4 regions of the Synechococcus sp. N26 genome follow, and region 1 is predicted to be linked to each of the others. Evidence: predicted binding sites of a transcription regulator. Region 1 holds the regulator's gene; each other region holds the start of a gene.
What was found. Region 1 encodes NtcA, which controls nitrogen genes in cyanobacteria. Its sites were predicted from a motif close to GTANCNNNNGNTAC; they were not measured.
Positions count from the first base shown of each region.

Region 1 (7,275 bases):
CAACTGCAATGGGACCTCGCCCGCGAGGCATTTCTGGCTGGAGATTGGGATCGTGCCCGTGCCCTGCTGGAACGCCCCGATAAAAATGGCCCCCTGCCTCCACCGTTGGAGACGCGGCGGCTGTTCTGGTTGGGGCTTAGCCACAAGCAACTCGGCGAAACGACAAAGGCAGAACGCAGCTGGCGCCGCCTGATCGGGGCCTTCCCCGGGGGCTACTACCGCTGGCGCGCCATGGAGCACCTGGGTGTGGCCGAACCCCTTGCGTTGCGATCCCCAGACCCGCAGCAGGAGCCGCCAGCCTGGCAACCGCTCAACAGCCATCACCGCCTGGTGAACGAGCTTTGGCGCCTGGGCCAGGTGCACGCCGCCTGGGAGGCCTGGCAGGCCCAGGCAGACCCTGCAGTCCCGCCGCCACCTGAAGAACGTCTCGCCGAAGGCAGGCTGCGCCTCGCCATCGGGGACACCTGGATGGGACTGGACCAGCTCTGGTGGCTCAGCCTCCGCTGGCGTAATCCGAGCTGCCATCAATGGACTCTCCTGCATCGCAGCCAATTCCCTCGCCTCTTCGAAGCTGAGATACAGACAGCGGCAGAGCAAGCAGGCGTTCAGGCCAATCTGCTGCGAGCGATCGCCAAACAGGAATCACGCTTTGCTCCCGGTATCGTCTCCCCTGCTGGGGCCGTAGGCGTGATGCAATTGATGCCCTCCACAGCCACAGAGATGGCTGACGCACCAACCAGCACGCTGATGCTGAAGGATCCCGCCGACAACTTCGAACTGGGCGCGCGCTACCTCAACCACTTGCTGGAGCAATGGGAAAGCGACCCATTTCGCAGCATTGCCAGCTACAACGCCGGGCCTGGTGCTGTGGCCTCTTGGGCACAACCCACGGATCAAGACGACGATGCGCTCTGGGTGGAACGCATTCCCTACCCGGAAACACGCTTCTACACCAAGAAAGTGCTGGACAATCTGCTCGGCTACCTAGGCGGCAATCAATCGTTCTGCAAAGAGACTGGCGCTGGGATGGGGCAGAAGCGTGCCGGCGACGATGCCAGCGATCACGACCAAACTCATCAGAAGGAGGCAGATCCCGGCGGCGGGCAGAACACCGATGCGGATGAGATCGAGCCTGGCCAAGAGCACGGCTGAGGCCAGGATCAACACGTCGGTGAGCACATTGAGCTTCAGCAGATAGATGCCACCGGTGATCACCACCAGCAGCGTGACCACCAACGTCATCACCCGGCTCGACGCCATCAGCAACGACACCTGGCGCAACAGCAGATCGGGCATGGTGCAGAAGACGACAACCACCTGCGTCTGCAGCAGCACGAGACACCAGAACCAGGCCGCACTCACGCCATAGAGAGACGTGAAGGAGGGCTGAACAATCTGCCAATGGTTGCCGAGCACAACCGCAACGAGAAATAGCACCGTCAGCAACGGCGCCCGAACCGGAAGGCTCAGCAGTCGCAGAATTGGCATGGCGTCAAGGTAGCGGCGGCCTTTCGAAGGAGCTGCCAGAGTGATCGCTGCGGTTGACGTGCGATGACAGGCACCCCGGAGTCTTCACCCCTGGGCACAGCGCAGCGATGGGTGCTGGTGCTGATTGCGGTAGCTCTGGCCATGGGCCTGGTTGTCCTACGCGGAGGCATTCAGAGCGAAAGTCCGATGGAGCAGCTGGCGAGACGATCCCTCGACCCACAAACAGCGTTAACCAACGGACGCCCAACGCTGATCGAGTTCTACGCCGATTGGTGCCAGGTCTGCAGAGAGATGGCACCTTCGATGCTGGCTTTGGAGAAGCAATCGCGCGATCGACTCGATGTTGTTCTGGTCAACGTCGACAACCCCCGTTGGCAAGATCTAGTTGATCGCTACGACGTCAACGGCATTCCCCAGTTGAACCTCTTCAACGCCGAGGGGGAAGCCAAGGGGCGATCCCTCGGCTTGCGCAGCGCTGAGGAACTCCAGCTGCTCACCACAGCACTGCTTGAAAATCAGCCGTTGCCGGCCTTGCCTGGCGTCGGCAACATCAGCCAGCTGCTGACGCCCCCCTCTGCGAACAACGCGATGGCAGGGGCCTCAAGCCCAGCCAACGCGGGGCCCCGCAGCCATGGTTGACACGCCTCGCCATGATCACCACAACTCGTCACTCTGACGCTCCCATGGACCGCTTTCGGGTCGATCTGATCGCAGCTACGCCGAACCCGCAGCAATGCGTGTACGCCGCCATGCATCAGGACTACAGCGAAGGATTCGTGGCCGGAGATCGTGCCAACTGGCCTGATGAGCAGCGGGCTGGAGAGATCTGTGTGAAACGCCTGCTGTCTGGAGAGCGCGGCCACTACGGCCCGATGGAGCATGCACAGATCGTGCTGAACGTGGGCTGGTTCCCGCACTCGGTGATGCAGCAGGCCCGCACCCACCGGGTTGGGGTGAGCTTCGATGTTCAGTCGATGCGTTACACAGGTGAACGCATCTGCCGTGCAGCGGATGGAGCCCTGGACCTGGAAGAGGTGTTCTATCTGAGGCCCATCGGCGAGTACAGCGATCGGCAGGGCAAGAAATACGCCTACACCGAAGCACTCCGCCAACAGGATCTTGATCTCTGCCGTAGCGCCGCCGAGCGCTACAGGGATCTGCTCAGGGAGGGCTTCGCCGAGGAGCACGCCCGCGGCATCCTTCCCTTCGACTACCGCCAGCATTTTGTGGTGAGCTTCAGCCTGCGGGCGTTCCTGCACTTCATGGACCTGCGTGCCAAGCTCGATGCCCAGCTGGAGATCCGCCAGCTCTGTGATCTGATGTGGCCCCACATGGTGGAGTGGGCCCCTGAATTTGCAGCCTGGTACGAGAAGAGCAGGCTGCACCGAGCGCGTTTGGCCCCCTAATCAGAGAGAACTAGACCTTGGCCAGCGTCACCCGTTCCGGTTGGTGCTGGTACTTGCCTTGTCGATCGCTGTAGGTGGTCGAGCAGGGATCACCCTCAAAAAACAGCAGCTGACAGATGCCCTCATCGGCATAGATGCGGCAGTCAGCACCAGAACTGTTGCTGAATTCAAGGGTGAGGTGACCCTCCCAGCTCGCTTCTGCCGGGGTGGTGTTCACGATGATTCCAAGGCGGGCATAGGTGCTCTTGCCCAAACAGATCACGGTGATGTTGGGGGGAACCCTCAACTTCTCTAAGGCCACACCGAGGCCATAGGAATGGGCCGGGAGAATGAAATATCGCCCGTCTTCATCCTCATGAAGGGGAGTGGGTTCGAGGTTGGCCGGGTTGAACCGCTTGGGGTTCATTACCGTGCCTGGAACATGCCGGAAGATCAGAAATTCCTGGGGAGAAAGGCGTAGGTCGTAGCCGTAGGAGGAGCAACCAAAACTCAGCACTGGCCGCAGCTTCTGCTCCGGCTCCAGGTGACGGACCAAACCGCTCTGGAATGGCTCGATCATTCCCTGCCCGGCCTGTTCAGTGATCCAGCGATCGCACTTGAGCATCAGAAACCTCGGCGCAACTCCGTGACTTGATCTGCCATCTCCACCACACCGGCGGGGATTGCAGGTCCAGTGATGATCACATCCATCGAAGCGGGCCGCTGCTCAAGGGCTGCAATCACGTCCGCTTCATCCAGGTATCCGAAGGCCACGGCAAGGCCGAGTTCATCCAACACCAGCTGGTCGAGATCTCCCTGGATCAGATGCTGACGGCAGATGGACCAAACCTCAGCCACCGCCTCCGCACCACCGGGATGCCCCGGCGAGGAAAGGCAGAGGGGCACATCCGGCCGCAGCCAGACGAGGCCTCCGCAGAGCTGCACCCGGCCGGCCGGTCCCTGCTGCACGCCCCCTTTGAGGAACTGACTGATCAGAACACGACTGCCCAAGCCGGCAGCTCGCATGGCCTGGCTGAGAACACTGGCGAAACTGCCTCGATAAGGCGCCGTATGCACTTGAAGCTGCCCTTCGGGAGCCACCAGATGTAGGGGTGGCGGATCAGAGACGGCAGGCAAGGGCCTCAGGCCTGCCCGTTGCAAGGCCTGCTGATCCCGATCCAGGGAATTTTGGAAGGATTGGGGGTCGGCGAGGCTTGTGGTCATCACGGAAGCATCTGTCCGGGCGACCCCGGCAAGACCTTGAATGTAGCGGCGAGATCACATTCCACAAGGGGATTGACACCACCCATGGTGTTTGGACAGGGCGAGAACCAACCGCCTGCGAGGCTTGACAAACTGCACACCACCGATGAGCCAATCCCCTGAACAACGCACTGATGACCGTCGCCCGCAGCAGTTGCGACCGTTCTCGGTGACCTGGAATCCCATGGGGTTTGCCTTGAGCTCCCTTGTGGTTCACACCGGCCGAACCGCTGTTCTCTGCAGCGTTTGCTTGGAGGACAAGGTTCCCCGCTGGCGCAAGGGAGAAGGATTGGGATGGCTCAGCGCCGAATACCGGTTGCTGCCCGGATCCACCCCACAGCGGCAATCACGGGAGCTGATGAAACTCTCGGGTCGCACCCAGGAAATTCAGCGGCTGATCGGCCGAAGCCTGCGCGCCGTGATCGACATGGAGCGTCTAGGGGAGCGCACCTTGCTGATCGACTGCGACGTGATCCAAGCGGACGCCGGCACCCGGACGGCCTCGATCACCGGGGCTTGGCTCGCCCTGGACCAAGCCTGCCGATCCCTGGTGGACCAGGGAGTGCTGGAGCAATCGCCCCTGATCGATCAGGTGGCGGCTGTATCCGTTGGCTTGGTTGATGGCCAGGCCTTGCTGGATCTGGACTACAGCGAAGACAGCCGAGCCGAGGTGGACCTGAACGTTGTGCAGTCCGGCGATGGCCGTCTGCTGGAAATCCAGGGAACTGCGGAGGGTGCGCCCTTCAGTCGCAGCCAACTCAATGAGCTGCTGGATTTAGCAGAGCCGGGATTGACATCCCTGATGCAGGCGCAACGCCAGGCCTTCAACGAGCACAGCAGCGTTACGTAATAACCGCTACACGGCGGCCACCGCCGGCTCCGTAACTTCGCCACACCAGGGGGTTGTCATGACCAGTAGCCGAGGTTTCAGCCGATACGCCCCGAAGATGGTGGCTCCAGCTCCCAGCACAGAGCCCGCCAACCGTTCTCTGCTGGAGATCATCCGGGATCTCGATGGCGCCAGCAGTGAACTGGTGGATCGCAACAAGACCATCTTTTTCCCTGGAGATCCCGCAGAACGGGTGTATCTGATCCGCCGGGGGGCCGTTCGTCTGTCCCGCGTCTACGAATCGGGAGAAGAGATCACCGTGGCCCTGCTCCGCGAGAACAGCCTCTTCGGGGTGCTGTCACTGCTGACAGGCCAACGGTCCGACCGCTTCTATCACGCTGTGGCCTTCACCCGGGTCGAAATGGTGACGGCACCAGCGACCTCCGTGAAGGCCGCAATCGAAGCAGACACCAGCGTTGGCCTGCGCTTGCTTCAGGGTCTCTCCAGCCGGATTCTGCAGACCGAGACGATGATTGAAACCCTCACCCATCGGGACATGTCATCCCGACTGGTGAGCTTCCTGCTGGTGCTTTGCAGGGACTTCGGCGTGGCAGATGAGCTGGGCATCACCATCGACCTGCGCCTGTCCCATCAGGCCATCGCTGAAGCAATTGGCTCAACACGCGTCACAATCACGCGTCTGCTGGGAGACTTGCGTCAATCCGGTCTGGTTCAGATTGACCGCAAGAAAATCACCGTTCTGGATCCGATCGCGCTGGCCAAACGCTTCAGCTAGGCCTGCCATCGCCCGACTTGTGCAGCGATGAGCGGCTGGGCACTGATTCTGGTTCTGTTGGTGCTCGGGGGCGTGCTGTCGACCCTGGGCGACCGCTTGGGCAGCCGCGTCGGCAAAGCGCGACTGAGTTTGTTCAGCATGCGCCCACGGCGCACCGCCGTTTTGATCACGGTGTTGACCGGCAGCCTGATCAGCGCACTCTCACTTGGCCTGATGCTTCTGGTGAGCCGGCAGTTGCGGGTGGGCCTGTTTGAACTGGATGCCCTGCAGGAGAAACTCCAAGACAGCCGTCAGCAGCTGAAGGCAGCCGAGCGGGAACGGGACAAGACCCAAACGGAAACCAAACGGATCGCCATTGAGCTCGAGCAATCACAGCAACGGGCCAACACCCTGCGCCTCGAACTGGCTCCTCTTCAGAAGGAGCTGGCCCAACTCGAAGCCGAACGTGAACGTCTAAGCCAGGACATCGCCTCCCGCGATGCGGACATCCAGCGCACGGAAGCCGAACTCAACAGCGTTCGCAGCCGCATCCGTGCCGGTGAGCAGGAACTCAAAGAACTGGAACGCAATCTGGTCGCCTTGCGGCGTGGATCGGTGGTGATCAGCAGCGGACAGACCTTGGCAAGAGCAACGGTTCGACTCGATGCTCCGGACCAGGCCAAACAGGCTGTCGACAGGCTGTTGCAGGAGGCCAATCTCAACGCCTACGGGAAAGTGCGACCTGGCGAAGCACCAGAACGCCAGTTAATCCGCGTTCCGCGCAGCGATGTGGAACGCCTGCAAAGCATCATCCGCAAACCGGAGACCTGGGTGATCTCGCTGCGCTCAGCCACCAATGTGCTGCGGGGTGAAACAGCGGTGTATGCCTTCCCAGAAGTGCGTCCGAACCGACCGGTGACCCAACGCGGAGATGTGCTGGCCACCACCACACTCCAACCGAATGAACGCACTCCAGAGGGCATTCGCACACGGCTGAACCTTCTCTTGGCCTCGGCCTATGCCGAGGTGCAGCGGCGGGGGTCCCTGACCGAGGGCCTTCAATTCGATGGATCAGCCCTCTCCCAACTGGCCCAGACCCTGATGGAAGGACCGAGCCAAAGCGTGGTCTTGGACGTGATTTCCGCAGGGGTCAGCGACAGTGCCGATCCCGTCGTCGTCTCCATTCAGGCCTCCCCATGAAACGGGTGGCCGTCCTCGATCCAGGCCGCTGCAAATGTGGTCTTGTGCTGGCCGATCTTCAGCTCGGCCTGGTGCGCGAAGGGCATGTGCTGGCCCCGGAGGCCGTCGAACCCTGGTTGGAGCACTGGAGTCAAGACCAAGCTCTCGATCGCATCCTGATCGGCGATGGCACGGGAAGCCGAGCCTGGATCCAGCGACTGGAACGGCTGGGCCATCTCACCGTGGTTCCGGAGCAGGGAACAACCCTGAGGGCGAGACAGCGTTACTGGGCGCTATGGCCGGCTCGAGGTTGGCGACGGATGCTGCCGGCAGGACTGCGCATTCCACCGGTGGAT
Region 1 is NZ_UCNM01000002.1:530,966-538,240, reverse strand. It holds partial or broken gene DXY33_RS12800 (transglycosylase SLT domain-containing protein) at 1-897, shown strand, start outside; gene DXY33_RS12640 (hypothetical protein) at 985-1,488, opposite strand; gene DXY33_RS02695 (thioredoxin domain-containing protein) at 1,552-2,127, shown strand; gene thyX (FAD-dependent thymidylate synthase) at 2,172-2,894, shown strand; gene dcd (dCTP deaminase) at 2,905-3,498, opposite strand; gene DXY33_RS02680 (cob(I)yrinic acid a,c-diamide adenosyltransferase) at 3,498-4,097, opposite strand; gene rph (ribonuclease PH) at 4,243-4,986, shown strand; gene ntcA (global nitrogen regulator NtcA) at 5,045-5,761, shown strand; gene DXY33_RS02665 (DUF3084 domain-containing protein) at 5,789-6,940, shown strand; gene DXY33_RS02660 (resolvase) at 6,937-7,275, shown strand, end outside.

Region 2 (7,275 bases), on a different contig from region 1:
GGGTTGTTCCTGATCCATCAATGTTTTGATGATGTGCGCTGGAGCCGCCGGGGGAATCGCCTGCAGCTGGCCTGCCGTCGGCCCGTCAGTGACGCGGACAGCCCGGATCCTTCAGCTCTCCTTTGAACCACCCCAGTGCCTGCTGGGTCAGGTTCTCCACGTCGGCGCTGTCCCCTTGGCGGAGCAGTTGCACCATCGCTGCTGCTAGTAACTCAGCTCCACGCCGCTGTCGGTTGCTCTTCAGCTGATGCCAGTCGCGATCGCCGATGCGGAGCAACTGGTGCAGTTCTTCCGCCTTGGCTGTAGCGGAGTCGGGCCATGGGGCGTCAGGTGAAGTCATACCTGAATCATCAGATCGATCTAGTTTCGGTTGATGTGGGTGCAATGGCGTGGAACAGCGCAAAGGTCAACTACGCGTTCGTGAACTGCGTTGGTTGCACCATGCCTCACTGCTGGTGTTGCAAGGGCAATGTCAGGCCCATGCCCGGTCGGGTGTTGCGGCGCGGCGATGGCTGCAGCGCCGCAAACTTGCTGCGAATCTGATCACGCAACGGCCTGTGGGCTGGGACTTCTCCCCCGTGTCTGGTGAGCGCTCTTGAGATCCTTACGCTTCGGTGGAGCCGGCTTTGCCTTGGCCTGGCTGCTGGCGCAGCTTTGAACGCATCAGAAGATCAGGCCACCCGTTGGCGATGGGCCTGGTCAACCACTACCAGCGAATTCGAGGCCGGTGCCGATTCCTTCGTGGGTGTAACCCCCGCGGGCAGTGCCATGTCCTGACCGCGAAGCCAGGCATTGTGCAGGGCTCGCCTGCGGCGATCTTCAGACAACACCAAACGATCGGCTGCAGCCTGAGGACTTTCCCCAGGCATCACGGCCGTGCGCAGGCAGATACCGAACCCATCGGCTTCGACCTGCACATGGCCTTCCATAAGCACCACCTGGAATGTCCAGCCCTGAAGCCAACGCAGCCGGAAGGGATTGGTCATGACGTTCCCTTCGGGAATCAGCACACCCTATGGCTCGCAGCCGTTCGTGCAAGGGACGCTGTCAGGGAATCCAAGGGAATCCCCTCAGCTGGCCTCTGGGATGGGTTTGCGTGCCGACCAGACCCGCGTCATGAAGTGGGTTTCCGCGGTGATGCCTTCGAACCCTGCAGCTGAGAGGCGGGCGTCGATGTCGTCGCCGATGTAGTCGCGGTAGTAAGGCTCATGGAAGACGCGCCTGAAGTTCTCCATCACGGAGGCGAACTTGGCTGAATCAGCCATCTGCACAGAGTCGGCAAGCACGAACACACCACCGGGTTCAAGCACCCGCCAGGCCTCGTTGAGAACGTTCTGGCGGGCATCCGCCGGAAGTTCGTGCAGCAGGAACACACTGGTGACGGCCTGAACCGATTCATCAGCCAAGGGCAGTGATTCCCCGTTGGCACGGATCAGCTGAACCAGCGATGCATCGCCGTCATTTAGCCAGCGGTTGGCTTGACGCAGGTACGACTCGGAGAGATCGGTTCCGATCAGTTGCGCGTGGGGAACGGCGGCGCGGATCTGCTGCAGGGTCCGGCCGGTGCCGGTAGCCACATCGAGAATCTTGAGGGAACCCGGAGCACGGTCTGCGAAGTGCTTCAAGCCGCGTTTCAGGGGGGCCAAAACCCTGCGTCGCATGGCATCGGCGGTGCCATTGAAGAGGATCTCCACCTGCAGGTCGTAAAGACCAGCCGAATGGTCACTCAGGTAGCCATCGGTTTGATGGTGAAAATTCTGGAGGTAGTACTCGGGGTAGAGCGCTTTTTCGGTTTCCTTGGGCAGATCCCGCACATTGCGTTCGCGGCGTCGATCCCAGGTGGAGGGAAGATCCATCCAAACCTGCGGGTAGCGGCTGACCCAGTCGAGCCAGGGTGCATCAAACAACAACTGCTCGGGGTAGATCCCCTGTTCGGCGTCCTGCCAGTCCTGTTCCTGGAGTTTCCTCATATCCAGCTGCAGCTCTCCAAGAACTTCGGCGGACACGGGCTCGGTTTTCGGCACCGCATCCGGCGCCAACAGCTCCATCAGCTTGGTGCTCAGCTCCTTGTGGGCCAGGCCCGCGATGCTTTTGCCTTGCTGAAGCGTTTGGTACGCAAGCTTGCTCAGGGGCGTTGACGCCATCGCGGATTCAGACAACGACCCCATTCCAACGAATGAGGCGCACAATCGCGTGGCCAGCAGTCCACAAAAAAACCCGCCTCCTTGGAGGCGGGTCGTGGGATGCACGGGCGCTGATCAAGCGTCGTAGTACATGGTGAATTCGTGGGGGTGAGGCCGCTGGCGCAGCTGCTGCACCTCCTCGTACTTCAGGTCGATCCAGTTGTCGATGAAGTCGTCGCTGAACACACCGCCAGCGGTGAGGAAGCCGCGATCGGCATTCAACGCTTCCAGTGCACCGTTGAGGGATGCGGGGACCGTAGCGATCTTGGACAGCTCCTCAGCTGCCAGTTCGAACAGGTCGCGATCTTCACCATCGCCGGGATCGATCTGGTTCTTGATGCCGTCCAGACCAGCCATCATCATGGCGCTGAAGGCCAGATAGGGGTTGGCGAGGGCATCGCCGGAACGGAACTCGAGGCGCTTGGCCTTAGGGCTCGGGCCGGTGAGCGGGATCCGCACGGCGGCAGAGCGGTTGCCCTCGGAGTAGACGAGGTTCACCGGGGCTTCGAAACCGGGCACCAGACGCTTGTAGCTGTTGGTGGTGGGGTTGGTGAAGGCCAGGAAGGCGGGGGCGTGCTTGAGGATGCCGCCGATGTACCAGCGGGCCGTCTGCGAGAGGTTGGCGTAGGTGCCTTCGCCGAAGAACAGGGGCTGACCGCCTTTCCAGAGGCTTTGGTGCACGTGCATGCCGGAGCCGTTGTCGTTGAAGACCGGCTTGGGCATGAAGGTGGCCGTTTTGCCGTACTTCTTGGCAACGTTGCGCACGACGTACTTGTAAGTCATCACGTTGTCGGCGGCCTGGATCAGCTCAGCAAATTTCATGCCGAGTTCGTGCTGACCCGCGCCTGCCACCTCGTGGTGGTGCTTCTCGGTGGGAATGCCCAGCTGACCCATCAGCAGGAGCATTTCAGAGCGAATGTCCTGGGCGGTGTCGTTGGGAGCGACAGGGAAGTAGCCCTCCTTCTCCTGAATCTTGTAGGCGAGGTTGCCGCCTTCTTCGATCCGTCCGGTGTTCCAGCCCGCTTCGATCGTGTCGACGCTGTAGAAGGAGCCCCCTTCAGCCGAGTTGTAGCGGACGTCGTCGAAGAGGAAGAACTCCGGCTCAGGACCGAAGAAGGCCATGTCGGCCAGGCCGGTGCTGGCCAGATGATTCAGTGCCCGCTGGGCCAGGGCACGGGGGCAGCGCTCGTAGGGCTGGCCGGTGCGTGGCTCCTGAATCGAGCAGATCATGCTCAGGGTTTTGTGCCGGTAGAAGGGGTCCACCCAGGCCGTGTTGGCGTCCGGCACCATGGCCATGTCAGAGGCCTGGATGCCTTTCCAGCCGCGGATGGATGAACCGTCAAAAGCCAGGCCCTCCGTGAAGGATGCTTCCTCCAGCAGATCGGTGCACACCGTCAGGTGCTGCCACTTGCCGTGCAGATCGGTGAATTTGAGGTCGATCAGTTCGATGCCTTCGTCCTTGATCTGGCGCAGGACGTCCTGGGGGGATTTCGACATAAGAAGGGACTGCTCGACTGAATTGTGCAGTGATGTGACCGTATACAGCCACAAGTCACCATTTTGTATCAAGAGGTACGTTTCAGCTGCTGGAAGGCGACTGCGTAACCGTTTCTGTCAACTTGGCTGAAATGCAGGCATGCCAAAGGATCTGCCCGCCTCAACGGTGTTAGCTTCTGCTGGGGATCCTCTGGAGATTCAGGGACATGCGCGATGCAATCAGCGGTCTGATCGGTCGTTACGACCAGCTGGGTCGCTATTTCGACCGCCCGGCGATCGACAGCATCAATGTGTATCTGGATGAATCCGCGCTGCGGATTCAGGCCGTAGAGCTGATCAATGGATCCTCGGCCGATATTGTGCGTGAGGCCAGCCAGCGCCTGTTCCGGGATGAACCCGACCTGTTGCTGCCTGGCGGCAACGCCTACACCACCCGTCGGCTCGCCGCCTGCCTGCGGGATATGGACTATTTCCTGCGTTACGCCAGCTACGCCCTGGTGGCAGGTGACTCCACGATCCTCAATGAGCGTGTGCTGAACGGACTCGACGACACCTACAAGAGTCTCGGCGTTCCCACCGGCCCAACGGTCCGCAGCATCGTTCTGCTGGGAGAGGTTGTTTCCGAGATGCTTCTGGCCAACGGTGCTGCATCCGATCAGCTCGCCACCGTTCTTCAGCCGTTTGATCACCTGGCCAAGGGCCTGGGTGAAACCAATGTGCGCCAGCGCTGATCCAGCACGCTCAACGCAAGATCTGAACAGATTGCAATCAAGCCTCCCTCACCCCTTCCAAGGGGCGTGACTGCGTAGGCTCAACGCTTGAACAAATGAACAGGGCTTTGGCGACGACGAACTCACTCCTATCTGTTGACGATCGTCACCGCAAAGCCTTTGCACCGATCGGCACACCCGACCGCCTCCTGCTTGGACCAGGCCCCTCCAACGCCCATCCAACAGTTCTGAAGGCTCTGTCGCGAACCCCGATTGGTCACCTTGATCCTCTCTATGTGGATCTGATGGGCGAAGTGCAGGAACTGCTGCGTTACGCCTGGCAAACGGATAACCGCCTCACGCTTCCGATGAGCGGCACCGGCAGTGCTGCCATGGAGGCAACCATTGCCAACACCGTCGAGCCTGGAGACACCGTTCTGGTGGCGGTGAAGGGATATTTCGGCCTGCGACTGGCTGACATGGCCGGCCGCTATCGCGCTGAGGTGAAGACCATTGAAAAGCCCTGGGGTGAGTGGTTTTCCCTCGATGAGCTGGAAGCTGCCCTGATTGAGCACAAGCCTGTCATCCTGGCGATGGTCCATGCAGAAACCTCAACGGGTGTCTGCCAACCCATGGAGGGCATCGGCGACCTCTGCCGGAAGCATGATTGCCTTCTGCTGCTCGACACCGTCACCTCTCTGGGGGGCGTTCCGCTCTACATCGATGAGTGGAAAGTCGATCTCGCCTACAGCTGCAGCCAGAAGGGCCTGAGCTGCCCTCCCGGGCTCGGACCCTTCACCATGGGCCCCCGTGCCGAGGCCAAGATGACAGCCCGTCAGGGCAAGGTGCCCAACTGGTATCTGGACGTTTCCTTGTTGAACCAGTACTGGGGCAGCGACCGCGTCTACCACCACACCGCGCCGGTCAACATGAACTTCGGCATGCGTGAGGCCCTGCGTCTCCTGGCTGAAGAAGGTCTTGACCAAGCCTGGGCACGCCATCGCAGCAATGCGGAGATGCTCTGGAACGGGCTGGAAAGTCTCGGCCTTTCGATGCATGTGCCGGCCGAGCGGCGACTGCCCACCCTCACCACAGTTCGCATCCCTGAAGGTGTGGATGGCAAGGCCTTCAGTCAGCACCTGCTCAACAACCACGGCATTGAAGTTGGTGGTGGACTCGGCAGCCTGGCCGGCAAAATCTGGCGCATCGGCCTGATGGGGTACAACTCCACCCCTGAAAACGTGAACCGTCTGCTCAACCTGTTTGAGACAGAGCTGCCTCGCTTCAGCGGTTCCGTCGCCGCCGCCGCCTGAACCAGCGTTCCAGCTGCTCCCTCGCGTCGGGTTCGCGCACGCCCTGAATCACCTTCATGTGGTGATGGGCACTGGCATGAGTGGAGAGGTCAAGGCTTCCCCCCAGGCCACCGCGCTTGGGATCTGATGCCGCAAAAATCACGGTTCCCATGCGGGCCTGCACCAAGGCTCCCGCACACATGGGGCAGGGTTCGAGGGTCACGATCAGGGTGCAGTTGTTGAATCTCCAGTCGTCCTGAACGATCGCTGCCTGTTGCAAGGCCACCAGTTCGGCATGCCCGAGGGGATCCCTGTCGTTCTGTCGCCTGTTCCGTCCATGGCCGATGGCCCGGCCCTGTCCATCCAGGATCACTGCGGCCACCGGAACTTCTCCTTCTGCTCCAGCTTCCTCCGCGCGCTGGAGCAGAACATCCATCCAGCGAGTGAACTCATCCCGCTGATCCACTGCTGTTCCACGTTGTCCTTTGAGCACCATCCCACGAGACGCGAAGATCGGTGCAGTTCACGGGTCTCCGTTGCAAGCCTGTTCCGAGTCTCAGCACCCACCGGATCGGCTTGCTCCGTTCGCCATCCCCTCGGCCGAAGACCCGGTGCTGAAGAACTTCCTGCATCGCAGTTCGGATCTGCTCTGCCGTTGGATCGGCTCCGCTGATCGATCAAGCCCGGTCCCCGTCATGCGGCCCTTGCCTGACGTGGCACCAGGGCTTGATGGGGCCAGCATTGAATCGCTGCTCAGTGATCTTCAGCAGGTGATGGATGGGGCGTATCAGCCGTCCCATCCCGGTGCTCTGGCCCATCTCGATCCGCCCCCGCTGACCGCGTCCATTGCGGCGGAAATGGTCTGTGCAGGTCTCAACAACAACCTCCTGGCCGAGGAGCTTTCGCCTGGTCTGACCGGCCTGGAACATGACCTCTGCCGCTGGTTCTGCCACAGGATTGGCCTGCCCGCCGGTTCCGGGGGGGTACTGGCCAGCGGCGGGACCCTGAGCAATCTCATGGCCCTGGTGGCCGCACGGGCGGCGTTGAAGACCAGCCATCGGGATCCTGTGCTGCTGTGCAGCCAAGACGCTCACGTCTCGATCAACAAGGCGGCAAAGGTGATGGGGCTGGCGGATGATGCCCTTCAGACGCTGCCCGTGGCCGCGGATGGTGGCCTTTGTCTCGAGGCTTTGGCTAAGCGTTTGAGAGCTCTGCAAGCGGCGGGGCGGCCTTGTCTGGCGGTGGTGGCCACGGCCGGCACCACGGTGCGTGGAGCCATTGATCCTCTCTCGGATCTGGCAACCCTCTGCCGTGATGCTGGGGTCTGGTTGCACGTTGATGCGGCCATCGGCGGTGTGTTCGCCCTCACGGCCCGCCATGCCTCTCTGATGGATGGCATGGAATCTGCCGATTCGATCACGCTGAATCCCCAGAAATTGCTGGGCATCACCAAGGCGTCATCCCTGCTGTTGCTTCGGGATCGAACCCATCTGCGTCAGGCCTTTTCAACAGGATTGCCCTACATGGAGGCGCCCAGGGGGATGGATCACGGAGGTGAGATCGGCTTGCAGGGCACCCGACCTGCAGAGATCC
Region 2 is NZ_UCNM01000010.1:169,218-176,492, forward strand. It holds gene DXY33_RS08625 (ATP-binding protein) at 1-126, shown strand, start outside; gene DXY33_RS08630 (DUF6439 family protein) at 86-340, opposite strand; gene DXY33_RS08635 (hypothetical protein) at 390-599, shown strand; gene DXY33_RS08640 (copper-binding protein) at 672-986, opposite strand; gene DXY33_RS08645 (class I SAM-dependent methyltransferase) at 1,071-2,144, opposite strand; gene glnA (type I glutamate--ammonia ligase) at 2,259-3,680, opposite strand; gene DXY33_RS08655 (allophycocyanin subunit beta) at 3,887-4,411, shown strand; gene DXY33_RS08660 (alanine--glyoxylate aminotransferase family protein) at 4,507-5,703, shown strand; gene DXY33_RS08665 (nucleoside deaminase) at 5,675-6,178, opposite strand; gene DXY33_RS08670 (aminotransferase class V-fold PLP-dependent enzyme) at 6,219-7,275, shown strand, end outside.
Region 2: the regulator NtcA is predicted to act here: its motif matches at 3,746-3,759, upstream of glnA (type I glutamate--ammonia ligase).

Region 3 (7,275 bases), on a different contig from region 1:
TTCACTATTTTCTTTGCCACATCTACTGGTAAAACTGAGGATGTGGCTGATCGACTCAAAGAGCTTCTTCCTGGAACAGAAGCGAAGGATGTTGACAACATCGACTCAATTGATGAGCTGGTTGCAGCTGAGTCGTTAATTTGTTGTGTTCCAACCTGGAATACAGGCGCTGATGAAGCACGGTCAGGAACAGCCTGGGATGATCTGGTTCAGGAAATTCCTGACAAGGATTTTGCCGGTAAATCAGTCGCAATCGTAGGTCTTGGTGACTCCTCCGGTTATTCGGATTTTTTCTGTGATGCCATGGAGGAACTGTATACGGCTTTTCTTCAATCTGGTGCCAAGTTGATTGGTAAGGTTTCCACAGAAGGGTATACCTATGAGGACTCAAAGAGCATTATTGATGGTAAGTTCTGCGGACTTGCAATCGATGAAGACAATGAGTCGGAATTGACAGATCAACGTTTGCAGGCCTGGGTTCAGCAAATAAACGCTGAGGCCTGAATGTAATTGATTACTGAACTGTAGGCGCCCGAGAGGGCGCTTTTTTTTATCGATGCACCCAATCCACCCGTACGTCCTTCCGTTTATTCAAATACTTGTCAATTGCCATCGCTGCAATGCAACCATCAGAGCAAGCAACAACAGCCTGTTTAAAGGGTGTATTGCGGATATCTCCGATTGCCCAGACTCCTTCGAGATTTGTCATCATGTCGCTATTTACTCGAACTCCACCATTTGGGTTGACCGGTACCTGCTCTTGTAGATAGTCGGTGATTGGCAGAGAACCTGTGGAGTAGACGAAAGCACCTTGAACTTGGATCATCTGCTCTTCACGACCTCCAGATGATTGAACTTTGACAGCACTTACTCCCTGGTCATCTCCTTGTATGGAGGTGAGCCTAGTGCGCTTCCAGTGCTTTACATTTTTAGAATTGAGGAGGATTTCTACTGCTGGAGTATTTGCGTTTGGTTTATTATTGGTAATCCAATGTACTGTTGATGCAAATTTTGTAAGTACAAGTGCCTCATCAATTGCTTCATGATTTGAACCATAGACAGCCACTTCTTGGTTTTTATAAAAAGCTCCGTCACAAGTTGCACAATAACTAACCCCTTTACCAAGAAATTCGTTCTCACCGGGAAGTGTTGATGCTCTTCCCATTGCACCTGTTGCAAGAACCAATGTTTTGCCTACAAATGTTCCCTCTGGTGTATATACAGTCTTCTCTGAATCAGTCATGCTGATTCCATAAACTTGAGCCTGCTTGTATTCTGCTCCATAGTTAATTGCTTGATTTCTCATTGTTTTTAACAACTGCTCACCTGATGTGTCCCCTTCCACACCCGGATAGTTTGCAATTTTGTGAGTGATAGCAAGTGCACCAACAGCTGGATTTTTGTCCAGGATAATTGTCGATAGATTTGACCTTGCTGTATACAATGCACAAGAACAACCTGCTGGTCCTCCACCAATGATGATGACGTCGAAGGTATTCATTTGATTCATGAGTTGGTTTTACTAATACTCAGATTTTTACAGCTATTAGGGACTTGGTTCTGATGTTGCTCAGGTACCATCCTGACAAATGATTCGATCATTTTTGCAGTTTGACTCCACTCTGTAAATGGGAAGAAATGGCGTCCGTTAGAAATTATTTGGTAGCAGTCTCCAGGTTTTAGGCAGTGTCTCCATCTGATATCACTCTGTTCATCAACAACAAAGTCTTTTTCACCATTAATCACCAGTATTGGAACCTCAGCTTTGTTTAGATTCGTGATTGGTTGGCTATTGACAATAGATCCATACACTAAATCATTATCCAAGCATTTTGCTAACAGCCTCGCCATAATATTGACAACTGTTTCAGTTTTTCTATCGACCAATAGTCGGCTTAGATGGCTTAAAATATGAAATCTTGAGCAGGGTAATTGGCCCCGCATACTTTGATAATGACTAGTCCATTGATTTGTCGAGTGAGTATCTACTGATAGCACAGAAACTGATGATATGTTATTGGGATATTTTTCAGCAAATAAATATGCAATAGTACCGCTTATTCCGTGGCCTACAAGATGAACTGGATGTGGAGAGTTTTCTATCGTGTGCCTCATTAGGCTGTGGACGACTTCAACATCACATGATTCATCAAGATCATGTTCAAACGACCATCTTTTGACTTCAAAATGGTGACCCAAGCTCTGCGCTGTTCGCTTGAAAAGGCAATACAGTGATGGCTGGAGATCAATCCAAAGTATTTGACTGGTGCTCATCTGATTTTATTTTTCTTATTTTCTGATGCTTTTGATTATTTTTTCTCCCAGAGTATGCCACTGCCTGTATTCTTTATCACATCCAGGCTGATCAAGCTTTTACCTTTGATCCAGAAGAAAGCACAACCTTTCCGTGCCTTACTTGTTCTTTGATCCTTTTAATCAATTTTTTTTCGATTGGATCGGCCTTTGATTCGTAACTCAGCATGTTCTGATAGGTTCTGTCGCTTATTTTGTTGAAACAGGCCGCATTTAGATACTGATCAACCAAACTAATCTCGCTTTCCCTCAGTACTTTCATTTTGAGATGATCCTATCGTTCCTTCCATTGTCACCAAAGCTCTTCTTCGCAATCAGTTTTTACGATCAAATCTGATGTTGCATAAGCTACGCACAGAAGTGAATATCCGTCTTGCATTTGTTCATCATCTAGAAAACTTTGATCAGATTGATCAACTGTTCCTTCGATGATCTTCCCTACACAAGTGCTGCATGCTCCAGCTCTGCATGAATAACTCATATCAATCCCAGACTGCTCTGCTGCTTCTAGAACGTATTCATCGTCAGGACATTCGAAGTGTTTGACTCCATCAGGCATCCTTAATTCGACCTTGAATGAGGTCATCACTCCAATTAAAATTATACAATAACTTCAATTAGTCTCCTCTGCTCGTATATGTATCTCGCTTTAGCATCATTGGCTACGTTCTAGATTGATGTTAGCTATACAGCAGTCTTGCTTATATGATGTTGGCAGGCAACATTCAATTGTTGTTTAATTGATTCGCATGCTCTAATTTATATCATCTCTCAAATAAAGGGCTTATGTCATGAATTCAAGCACCACATCAAGAGTTTCACACTATTTAGGGTCTCCTAATGGTTGGCGTAAAAAACGACTGAAGATTGCAATGGCATTAAGAAGCCAAGGCTGGTCGCATCGGCTTATTTCTGAATACCTGGAAGTATCGCCTAAATCGTTAATGCGTGATATAAAATGTTTCGTAATCGATCCACAAGGGCTAAATACGTGACATCAGAAAGTTGATGTGTGTTAATCAACTTTCTGGTCGTGAGTCAATTATCCCTGAAGAGATGCAGGTTTGTTATTTCCTTGGTCTAGCTCGTTGTCGATGAGCAATAAAGCCGCTGCTTGATTATCAGCAAACTTCACCCGTCCAAGAAGGTGCGCAAATTCGTGTTCTGATTGGGTTTGCATTTCCACCATCGGGTCGAGAAACACCGTGGTACGCGTATCGCTCACTCTCTCTGCCATTGAATACAGCTGTTGCAATGAAGCTGTGACGTCAACCTCCATTTGAAATACGGTTGCCATCACATCTGCAGGGCATGCCCAGTTCTGCAAGGGAGCATCAACCCCTTGAAGCGCAACGCTTTGACCTCGAGCAATGATGTATTCCGCGAATTTGGCAGCATGTTCATGCTCGCTGTTGGATTCGTCTCGGAAGAATCGGGAAAATCCCCTCAACTCCCGCTCAGCAAACCAGATTGCTGCAGCGAAATAGGAGGCATGTGCCTGCCTTTCCATGTTGAGGTGGGCTTGGATCGCGCTTAGAAGATCAGAGTCAATTGCTTCTGCTATTGCACGACCTGATGGGCCGCAGGCGATAGATGACGCGGAGATCGAATTGGTTGTGCTCAGCATTTTTTACTTATCAATGTCCAAATGATACGCACAGGCAAGTCGAATTGCTCGCATGGTGTGTTATTTGCACCAAGTTAAATGAGAGTCATTATCAAGAGCAAATGAAATCTTGAATCTATTCTGTGAATTGTTTAGCTCTTCAGATCAACGCCAGCCAGCATCCGCCATCACTTTTATTGCGGTTTTCTGCGTTGCACCTAAAGCACTAATAGAAACATTGTCTGGGGTGAATTCTCCAAAGGCTTTTAGTTCCTTTGATGTACCAAGGCTCTTCAGTGGATATTCGAATGTTGGACCTGCAATGAGTCGACTACCTTTTAGTGACGAAATGAATTCAATAAATTGAATCGCCTCTTTTTTATTTTTTGCTGACTTAGCAACCCCTGCGGCACTAATATTCACATGGGCTGGGTTGGGCATAACCAGATTGATATTTGATGTCACTTTTTGATCGTTTTTTCCGCTCGCCCCTGCCTGCATTCGTGCTAGATAATAATGATTGACAAGTCCTACCCCACATTTGCCTTGTCCAACTGCACGAATCAGTGATACATCACCACCGAAATACGGCTGGCTTACATTCTCGACCATCCCTTCAACCCAAGCTGAAGCAGCAGTTTGACCATTCACTATGATTTGGTCGGCTACAAGTGACTGGTTGTAGACGTTTTTCCTTTTGCGCAGACAGAGTTTTCCTTTGAGAACTGGATTCGCAAGATCGGAATAGGTCTTAATCGTATTTGGATCAACGATATCAGGATTTACAATGATCGATCTTACGCGCCTCGTGAAACCAAACCATCGATTTGATGGATCCCGATACCGTGATGGAACATTCGACTGGATTTTCTTTGAAGACACTGGCTGCAGAAGACCAGCTTCGGCAGCATTGTTAATTCTCGCTGCATCAACCAACAGAATCACATCGGCCTTTGAATTTTCTCCCTCTCGTTTTAGACGTTCAACTAGCGATATTCCTGTGGCCTCAATAAGTCTTACTTTGATTCCAGTTTCTTCACTGAATTGTTTGTAGGCATAACGATCAGTGTTGTAATGCCGGCCTGAGTACACCCTTACTTCCTTTGCTTCCACTGAAGGCAGGACAGCAATTGTTGCGACCATACCCAGCGCTGCAAAGAACCTACGCATGCTTCAAGATATAATTACTCTTATATTACTTCAGGGGTTCCAGTCGTCATCTGTTTTTGACGTTCCACTCTGTAGCATTTGGTTCAGGCTTTTTGTTCTTGAAATTCCCTGATCGATGGACTTCCTGACGCATTCTCTTTTGCCTCTTCCTGAAGTTCGTGACTTTCAGCAACGCCTCTGTGCTCCCGACCTACCCTGGCGGGATGGCCGATTGACTGCAGGTGATCAGGCTGCACTGGTGAAGACTAATCAGCAGCTCGATCCAAATGCTGAGCTTACTATTGCGATTTGTAACCGCATTACTACAGCATTAACGAGTGATCCCTTGGTCAAAAGTTTTTCACTTGTTCGCAAGGTTCACAGTTTGTTGGTTTCTAGGTCCAATGTCGGAGATTCTTATGGATGGCATGTTGATAATCCTTTTTCCCGCCATGGTCGCCGTGATTTGTCTTTCACCTGCTTTCTGAGCGATGAAGACACCTACGAGGGTGGATCTTTATTGATCCAAGCCGGCGGTGAGGATACGAAGGAGTTTCGATTGCCACCTGGGCATATTGTTCTCTATCCTTCTTCCACTCTTCATTGTGTTAAAACCGTTGTGAGAGGTGTTCGTTATGTATGTGTCGGTTGGATAGAAAGCTATGTCAAGGCGCCTGACGACCGCTCAATTTTATTCAATATCGATGCTGGCGCTCGTGGTTTACTGGCTCGCCATGGTCGATCGGATGAACTTGACCTGATCTTTCAAAGCTATACGAACGCCGTCCGACGCTTGTCGTACTGATTTGTAGCTTTTGATCTGGTCGTCGCTGGTATTTTGTGGCTGTATCTTCATTACAATTGCATTAGTTGAGCTTCATCCAAATGCCAAAGCCTTCTGCTATCTCAGTTTTCGTTGCTGCCACGTCGCTTCTTGTTGCATCTGCACCAGCTCTGCACGCCCAAGATGCGGGTGGCCTTAAGGAATGGACCACAGATCAAGGCGTTGATGAGGAAAGTGTTTTGGATTCTGACGCCGCTGCCTTGAAGAAAAAGGCAGAGCAAGAAGATATTTGTGTTCCTATTGGGGAAGGCGAGAACTGTTGGTAACTGTTGCTTTTTCAATTTTTGGGGGCAATCCCCCCTGTTCCTTCAAAAAAAAAGCGCCCCTTGGGGCGCTTTTGTTTTGACCTGTAGTTGATCAGAACTTGAAGGTGGTTTTAACCAATGCGCCAAGTGTGTCAGATCCATCCACTGATGCATTCCCATCAGCATCCTGAACCCAGAACACTGCGGGAGTTACCGTGACGTTGTCACTGACTTGGTAATCGTAATAAGCCTCGAAAGCGAAGTTCTCGTCATCAGGGCTGCTGTCACCTTTCATTGATGTTGCGTAGCTTGAGTATGAACCGAAGCCCACCCCAAGCTTGTTGCCGTCAACGAAAGCATTCTTCCAGTTTAGGCCGACCATCCAGCCGAAACTTTCCTCAACTTGACCATCGGCTTTTGCGTCATTGAAGCCGAAGTCAATACCTGCACTGATTGTCGGTACGATGCCGGTTTCCTCAGGTGTCCAATAGCCACGAACACCAAAGGCATTCAGAGCGGCATCATCCTTGTTAACGGCAGGAGTTGAGTAACCTTCCGCAGGATCAGATCCACCACTGCCCTGTTTGTGAGCATAGAGGCCGGAGATGTACCACTTCCTGTTTCCATAACCAATTTGGCTTAGGAATAGGCCGTCGGTATCCTCACCGAACATACCTTTCTTGGAGTTGGAATCAGCACCCTCGTTGCCGTCAGCAACGTAGCTTGCAGCTGCATTCCATGCTGCTTCGCCGGGAGCAACATTTTGGCGCCATTGGATACCTGCACCCTGTCCGGTACTTGCACCCATAAGAATTCCATAACCCCCAAGCTTCATTGCTTTGAGGATGGGCTTGTAGCGAGTTGGTGTTTCCACCATGTAGTAGTTCTCTACAAGCGCACCTACCGTGACTTTGAACTCTTCACCAACTGGGAAGGTGTACCAAAGTTTGTCGATCTTCAGCGCATTGGTACCTGATTTGGCATCAGAAAGATAGGTGTTGTCGTTTGTCCAAACATTGGACATGTTCCCCGTTCTAATACGGGTGTACAACAGATCCTTACCTGTAAAGGTTGTGTTCAGGTTGAGGGTGTAGCGGTACGACATGGTTGTCGCATCG
Region 3 is NZ_UCNM01000007.1:194-7,468, reverse strand. It holds gene fldA (flavodoxin FldA) at 1-504, shown strand, start outside; gene DXY33_RS04560 (NAD(P)/FAD-dependent oxidoreductase) at 551-1,501, opposite strand; gene DXY33_RS04555 (alpha/beta fold hydrolase) at 1,507-2,274, opposite strand; gene DXY33_RS04545 (2Fe-2S iron-sulfur cluster-binding protein) at 2,606-2,899, opposite strand; gene DXY33_RS04540 (ferritin) at 3,356-3,940, opposite strand; gene DXY33_RS04535 (extracellular solute-binding protein) at 4,085-5,089, opposite strand; gene DXY33_RS04530 (Fe2+-dependent dioxygenase) at 5,205-5,873, shown strand; gene DXY33_RS04525 (hypothetical protein) at 5,954-6,178, shown strand; partial or broken gene DXY33_RS04520 (iron uptake porin) at 6,270-7,275, opposite strand, start outside.
Region 3: the regulator NtcA is predicted to act here: its motif matches at 5,161-5,174, upstream of DXY33_RS04530 (Fe2+-dependent dioxygenase).

Region 4 (7,275 bases), on a different contig from region 1:
CGGAAGTCCCGTCTGCAGCGGCGGCCGCTGGCTGAAACTGCCGGGGGAGAACAACGACACCGAGCCCGCGTAACGCCGCACTTCAAACTCCAGCACCTGGGCAAGCCGGAAGGCAGGCACCGCCTGGGGCAACAGCTCCTTCAGCAGGGTGTCAACGATCTCCTGATCACTCAAGGCTGCGATTGCCGTGGCGTTGTAGAAGTCGCTGGCCACCACGGATCCCTGGGGCTCGCTGCCGCCCCAGAGCGCATCAAGATCCGCATTCTGCAGCTGGTCGAGCATGAAAAATGTGGCGCCCGCACCCTGTAAAGCGTCGAAGCGCGAGAAGACATTGGCGGGATCGGCGACCGCAATGGTGCGATCCAGCCACAACCGCACCGACACCACATCAATCGCCCCCAAACCGCCAGCAGCCACCAGCTCCGGCAGCACATCACTGCAACGCGGCGACTCCGCCATCAGGGCATGCATGCCCTTGGCACCCACCGCCAGCACAACCGCATCAACGTCATCAACAACGCTGGAGCGGCCTGTTGCTTTGCAACGGACCTCCACCGACCGAATTGCTTCGCCTGGCTGATCGAAATTCAGGCGCGTTGCCAACGTTCCTCCCAGAACAGTGAGCAAACCGGAGTCCAGCAGGCGTTCCGCCAGGGGAGCGATCAGCTGCTCGGCGATGCTGCCGGAACGAATCCAGCGCACATCAAAGGAATCTTGATGCGCCAGGGCGTAGTAGTAGAGCAGCTCCATGGTGACGGCTGCCGACAATTCCTCCGGTGGCTTGAACAGACCCACCAAAAGAATCGGACGCAAGAATTCGTCGATCATCCGTTCCGTGATTCCCAGTTGGCTGAACAGGGTCAACGCATCGATGGCGTCGTAGCGCCGGAAGGTCTCCTCGTTGCGGTTCAGATCAAGCATCGCCACCAAAAGGCCGGCAATGCTCAGGCGATCGGCAACACGCAGGCGCTTGAAGTTCTTGATCGTTGCCATGGCCTGCCCCAGGGGGCTGGGCAACTGCAACCCTTCACCGAACACCGGGGCCGTGGCCTCCAGACCGGCGGGAGACCAAAAGGCGCTTGTGGTGAATGCAGTGAACACGTCGGTGAGTCCAAGCTCATCGGTCAGCGCATTGATGTTGGGGTAATCCCTCCAAAAGCCCCGGGTGCCCGCTTCGAAGGGTTTACCGCTGGCGGTGCTCATCGGCGTCCTCCCCGTGGGATCCGACATCCCGTCAACCAGGGTGACGCGAACGCCGGCTTCACAGAGGGCTTTGGCTGCACCCCAGCCGGCCCAGCCAGCGCCGATCACCATCACATGGGAGCCATCCGCGCTGGCGACCTTGGCTTGTTCAGGCATCAACCTTTCAGACTCAGTCGTTTTTTGGGGGTTTGATCAGCTCACCGGACTGCAACGACACCACAGCAAAGCTGCCCACAAAGACCAACGCCACAAGAGCGAGGAAGGCTGCTGTGAGATTGCTGATCTCAAGCTGCCCGAGCATGAAAGCCAACAAGGTCGCCATCAAAAGCAGCAACAGCTTTTGAACTTAAACGGACTCGTCGTTGTTCAGATTGCCAAGAACAACGCCTGCCATCGACAAACCAATGGCAAGCATCACAACGGCTTCGATCATGCGGCTTTGGTGGAGATGCTCGGCGTCTTGAGCAGAAGCGCCGCAGCGGAAGGATTCACCTTCGCCTGGCCAGAGGAAGCGGATTGCGCCTGGGGCTGCCAGGTGGATGCGGCTGAGCAACGGGTGGGATTTTTCAACCAAGAACTGCGACCCATCAACCATCAATCAGCTGTGCCAAGGATTGCGGGTGAAGCTCAGAAGATCTGTCTGATTGGCGACCGACGCCAAAAGTGAGCTGTTTCTTGATCAAGCACTAATAGCGTCAGGCGTTGCTGCCGACAAGCGATCACGGATCTGAACAGCAGCCTGGCAATAGGCCGCCCATCCCCCCATGCGCCTCAGATCGGCACGGCCACGGTCATCGACGGCATTCGACACACAAACACCCTCCACTTCTGCTTTTTCAAACGCCGCCAACAAGGGGATTTCCGCCTGCATCACATCCACATCAAAACCCTCCAAAATTTGGCGTGCTTCCTGCGCAAGCCGTTGTTTTCGGCTGTCCACCTTCACCAACAATGCGGCATGCATGGTGTTCATCTGCCTGAGGATTGAGGAGAGTTCAACAGTGAGCTCAACCGATCTCGCCTGCGGCGTAGTGGGCAGCAAAACAAGATCTGCTCCGGCCGAAAGATTCTTGAGTTCATCTTCGTGGCTGCTGGCCTGCCCGTCGGTGATGATCACTTGGGCATGGCGGGTGGCCTTTGCTGCAGCCTCCACAGGCACCACTTCAAACGGAAGCATCCCCCGGGCTGCGTAGGCGGTTGCCGAGCGGTTGCGATCCGCATCAACAACACACACCGACAGGCCCTGCTGGGCCCAGGCACAAGCCAAATGAATGCTGGTGCAGGTTTTTGCCACACCACCCTTCTGGCCAAAGACAGTCAAAAACATGGCTGAGGTTCAGATGCGCGGAATGATCGCGTCGTTGGGGAAGAACTCTTCAAACACGCAGATGCGGTCGGCCCAACGAGCCTCCACTTCCAAACGCATCAGGCGATTGCGCACCCACATCAAGGTGTCCACATCAATCGGTTTATGGAACTTGTGCTGCTGCGCCTTCACCCAATCATCCTTGCTCTGAGCGCTGTTCATGACCGCGAAAACTGACCTGTCCACACCGTACGGATGGCGTCCTTCGGCGCCATGAGCTTCACACTGAGTAAGCATCAAGGATCACTCAATCGCAGCCGAACTGTTCAGCAGAACAACGAATTAATGGAAGCTTTGAGTCCAAGCCAGAGCGATAAGGGCCTGAACCTCGTGATCGGTAGCCGATCCATCATTCCGACCATTCAAGCGGCGACAAAATCGATTCAATTCACCTTCAGCCGTGATGACCCAGAAAGCACCTCAACTCAAGCCACGCCCGGTGCACACACCACCCAAACGCGCTTGAGGCACTTAAAGGGCCTGAATCAAGCAACCTGAACAGAACAAAATTCTTGTTCTGTAACAGCGCGAACGACACGTCGGACGACACCATCCCTATAAAGGATCTGTAGCAACTGCTACGCAATCACGTTCACTTCGTCTTCGGCGAAGCGCAGTTCGACTCAGGCCATGGAACGGGGACCTGAGCTTGCTTCGAGGAACCCATCATGACCCTGACCTATCGCGGCCAGAAGTACAACCAGAACAACGCTGCTGCATCCAACGTTCAGCGTCCGGTTCTTGTTTATCGCGGTCAGAAAGTCGCCAGCTGACAACAGCACGACGACCTCTTACAAGCCCCGCCGAGGCGGGGCTTTTTTTTGGCTCATTTGCCTTCAGGATCGGGCTGTTTTGCCTTCCAACGTTCAAACCAAACGGCGACGGCGAGGGACACACCCACGGCAAAGCCGGCACCAATCAGCACCACACCAACTTCCACCGGCATCAACACCACCTGTTGCTACCCCAGATCATCGGACAAGAGCGTCACTGAACCAACGACTGATACGCCTCATTGACGCGTCGAAACGCCTCAGCAGAACCACCGAGATCGGGATGGTGCTGCTTCACCAGTTTTCGATGCGCCTGCTTGATCTCAGCGAGGGACGCGTTTGCCTCCAAGCCCAACACCCTTAAAGCGGCACGGCGTGGATCACGGACGTGGCCATCGTCCTGACGATCCGTTTGACGTTGGTCCGTTCGGGTGCGGCGACCCTGCCGGCTTGAACCTGATTGGTCCTGCCGCTGACGCAACTGCTCCACCACACGCTGTGGATCCTCATCCAGCCATTCACTGGCGCGAACCCCAAACAAGGCAAACGCCGCCAGAACGGCCGTTGTTTGCTTGTTCGGCTTGGCTCCCACCGCCGCCATGAGATCTGTTCCCAGCCCCCGAACCAACCGATCCAACCGCTGTTCAAGGGTTAAGTGGGCAGGAAAACCACTGCGGTTGAGCTGCTCGATCAACAGCTCCAATCCGCGCTGACGCAATGCGGTCCATCCCGGCTGCTGAGCCAGGGCCTGCCCCCAGGCGCGCACCTGTTGGCTGCTGATGCGCGGTGGAGCTTGTGCCGATGGCTCAGTCCAGGGGCGATGGGATCTGGGCTCCGTACGAATGCGTTGGCGTTGCTGACGTTGCAGTCGCTCCAACTCACGGTTTAGCCGCAACACCTCGCGACGCAAAGCATCGTTCTCCGCCAACAACGCCTCAACATTGCTGGTGACCCGTTGTTCAGGGCGTCCGCCTGACCACTGACGCGGATCAAAGCCCAAAGCGTGTCTCCCGCCTCACCATGGCAACAACTCACCATTGGCATGCCAGAAGCTGCCGCTGGTGGCCATGGTCAAGCCATCGATCCGGGCCAACAGCCCCTTCACCGACTGCTCGGGGGGGATCCCGCTGGGATTGAAGCGAATCATGCGAGTTCGCACCAATCCGGGATGCAAGATCGCCACGGCGATGCCCCGCGGTTCCAGATCAATCGCCAACGACTTTCCAGCCATGTTGAGCGCCACCTTCGACATCCGATAGCCATAGGAGCCTCCCGAACTGTTGTCGTCGATGGAGCCCATGCGGCTGGTCATCAGCACCAACTTCGCTCCGTTGGGCATCTGATCCACCAACGCCCTGGCCAGCAGCAAAGGAGCAAGGGCGTTCACCTCAAACTGGCGGCGAATCCCGGAGGGATCCAAATCCATCAGGCCCATCGACTGCAAAATCCCGGCATTGAGGATGACGCCATCGAGGGGCAAACCATCCAGTCGCTGCACCAGGTCATCAATGGCTTGGCTGTCGCTCAACTCAAGGCCGGCTTCCACCCGCACCCCTAGGCACTCCAGTTCATCACTGGTTTGACGGCAAACGGCCACCACGTCATCGCCACGGGCCTTGAGCTGCCTGCAGTATTCCAAGCCGATCCCACGGTTTGCGCCGGTGACCAGAAACGTCGCCATCGGGAGGTTTCAGCAACCGCCATCCTGCCGGCTCTTGCGTCGATCCCCTGACGCGATCACGCCGGGAAATCCCCCTCGACGCCGTACTGATGCAAACACTGTTTCACCGTGAGCACTGAGACCGGGCTGCCGGTCTCTGCATCCACCAGCAGATAGGGGCAGCCTCGGAGCACGCAGCGTCGCCGTGCGTCGATGTAGGCATCAAAAGCGTTGGCATGGGAACACTCCTCCACCCAACCTTCACTGCTGAGATACCGCGTGAGGATCATGCCCACAGGCCCCTGGGCCACCGGTTATGGCTTAGGACATTGCACATCCAAGAAAGAACCTTGAAGTCTTCGGGATCGCAATGGCTCGGGAGACGCCGAAGCAGGCCAGATCAATGGGGTTCAGCTGATCCCTGCACAACGGTGACCACCTGGTTCCAGGTGGCATGCACCACGCGATAGGTCTTCAACGTGGCGCGCGATTTGGTGCGGGCATTCACAAAGGCTTTGAACTCCGTTTTGAAGCAGATCTCCTGGATCCACTGCCCTCCTGTATCAAGCCTCTCGATGCAATACATCAGAGATTTAGCGGTTAAAAACATCACAACCGCAAAACATTTGCTGAGCACAAAATCGAAAGGTGATGTTCGGGATCAATCAAAAAAAAGCCCCCGCGCTTAGCGGAGGCTCAGGTGGTGTGAGGAGTCGACGATTTTGCAACTGCCGACACCGATTTCATAGCTCAATTTCAGATCAGCAGCGGCCCCGGCCACAAAGCTTTATCCGCTACAGATAAAGAACACTGGCGCGACAACGCCGGAGCGCATCACGCACAGCCTCCAGCCTCGTTTCGTCCGGCCGATGCAGTCCGGCAGGCACCACCATCTCGTCGTTCGCATCCAGATGAACCCGTGCCGAGAACCAGGTGCCAGGTCCTGGCACAGACGCACGGCAGATCGGATCCTGGTTTGCATCCAAACGTCGCTCGATCAACCAACCCTCCACCCGATCCAAGGGCTGAAACGACGTGGAGGCAGAGGCGACGGACGCCATCAGGGTGAGCAGCAACAAACGCAGGGCCTGGATCACAAGGCTGGGGCAAGCGAAGCGCACCCATCGTCACAGAGAACACCGGTTCAACCGCGCCGTTGCGTTAGAAGGGGCTGCGTCGCGGAGCCGTCGATGCCGTTATTTCGCTGTGAAGGGTGCTCCATGCGCATCGAGCGATCGATGGCGGCGTACTGGCGCAACAAGGGGAAATTGCTGTGCTCATCGTGTCTCGACCGTCAGGAGATGCCTGTGAAAACGGCCGAGGGCGGCCGAAAGCAAGGTTCTTCCGAATTCCGTGCCAACAGCAACAAAAGCTGACGCCAGCTGTGGGAATGATTCCCAGGTCGTTCCCTCCCCCCGATCCATGGGTTTCCTCGCCGTCGCCGGATGCGTGCTCCTGGCCTCCGCCATGTCTGCTGCACTCACCACCAAGCCTTCCAAAGCCTGAGCGTTCAAAACGCCAGCAAAAGCTGAACAAAAACCGGGCCAGGCCCGGTTTTTTTATGGCGCTGAGCTGTTAGCCATGGATCTTTTCTCCTGCAAAAGAGATTTAGAACTGCAAATGAGATGTGCATGGCGCCCCCTCACGGCTGTAGATCCTTGATCAACTGAGCAAATCCCATGGAGAGCATCAGTCGCATCTGTGCCACCTCCAAGGGCACAACCATTGATGCCATCGGCCAGGGCCGCTATCGCGTCTGCAATCGACAGGCGGTGTGCTCTGACGTTGAAGGTCTCTGGCAGGCCTATGAAATTCTGCGGCGTCAGGAACAATCCTTAAGTTGATCGTTACGGCATAAAATAAGTATCAACACTTACAGCACTTGAGTGTTCAGCACGTAACACTTGGTGCACCCCGGTGAGGGGTAATGCGTCGACTCCGGGAGGGCCTAGGGAACCCTCCTTTTTTATGCAGTTTTTCAGAAACCCAGCGTTCCTGCACTGTCCTCCCCGAACTCCAGGTAAAGGCAGCGGGCATCCTCAGCCCGGCCGCAATCAATCAGATGTTGAACTCGTTCGCGCCACCACTGCGAAACACCAGAACTCAACTCTTTGTTAGGCAAACCACCGAAGGATTCACTCACAGCAATCATCCGTGTTGAGCAAACGCTAAGCAGCACGATTGACAACGCGAATTGGCCTGTTACGTGCTGTTAGCAGCTGTTGTTACCCAACAGCCATCTTCTGCAAAATCGGCCACACCAATCATTTGTA
Region 4 is NZ_UCNM01000010.1:90,615-97,889, reverse strand. It holds gene DXY33_RS08225 (FAD-dependent oxidoreductase) at 1-1,359, opposite strand, end outside; gene DXY33_RS12385 (hypothetical protein) at 1,373-1,525, opposite strand; gene DXY33_RS12380 (hypothetical protein) at 1,633-1,791, opposite strand; gene DXY33_RS08215 (ParA family protein) at 1,883-2,530, opposite strand; gene DXY33_RS08210 (hypothetical protein) at 2,540-2,731, opposite strand; gene DXY33_RS08205 (hypothetical protein) at 2,765-3,067, shown strand; gene DXY33_RS08200 (DUF4278 domain-containing protein) at 3,238-3,342, shown strand; gene DXY33_RS08195 (J domain-containing protein) at 3,557-4,342, opposite strand; gene DXY33_RS08190 (SDR family oxidoreductase) at 4,358-5,023, opposite strand; gene DXY33_RS08185 (hypothetical protein) at 5,080-5,313, opposite strand; gene DXY33_RS08180 (hypothetical protein) at 5,403-5,588, opposite strand; gene DXY33_RS08175 (hypothetical protein) at 5,797-6,123, opposite strand; gene DXY33_RS08170 (hypothetical protein) at 6,223-6,378, shown strand; gene DXY33_RS12375 (hypothetical protein) at 6,682-6,846, shown strand.
Region 4: the regulator NtcA is predicted to act here: its motif matches at 3,138-3,151, upstream of DXY33_RS08200 (DUF4278 domain-containing protein).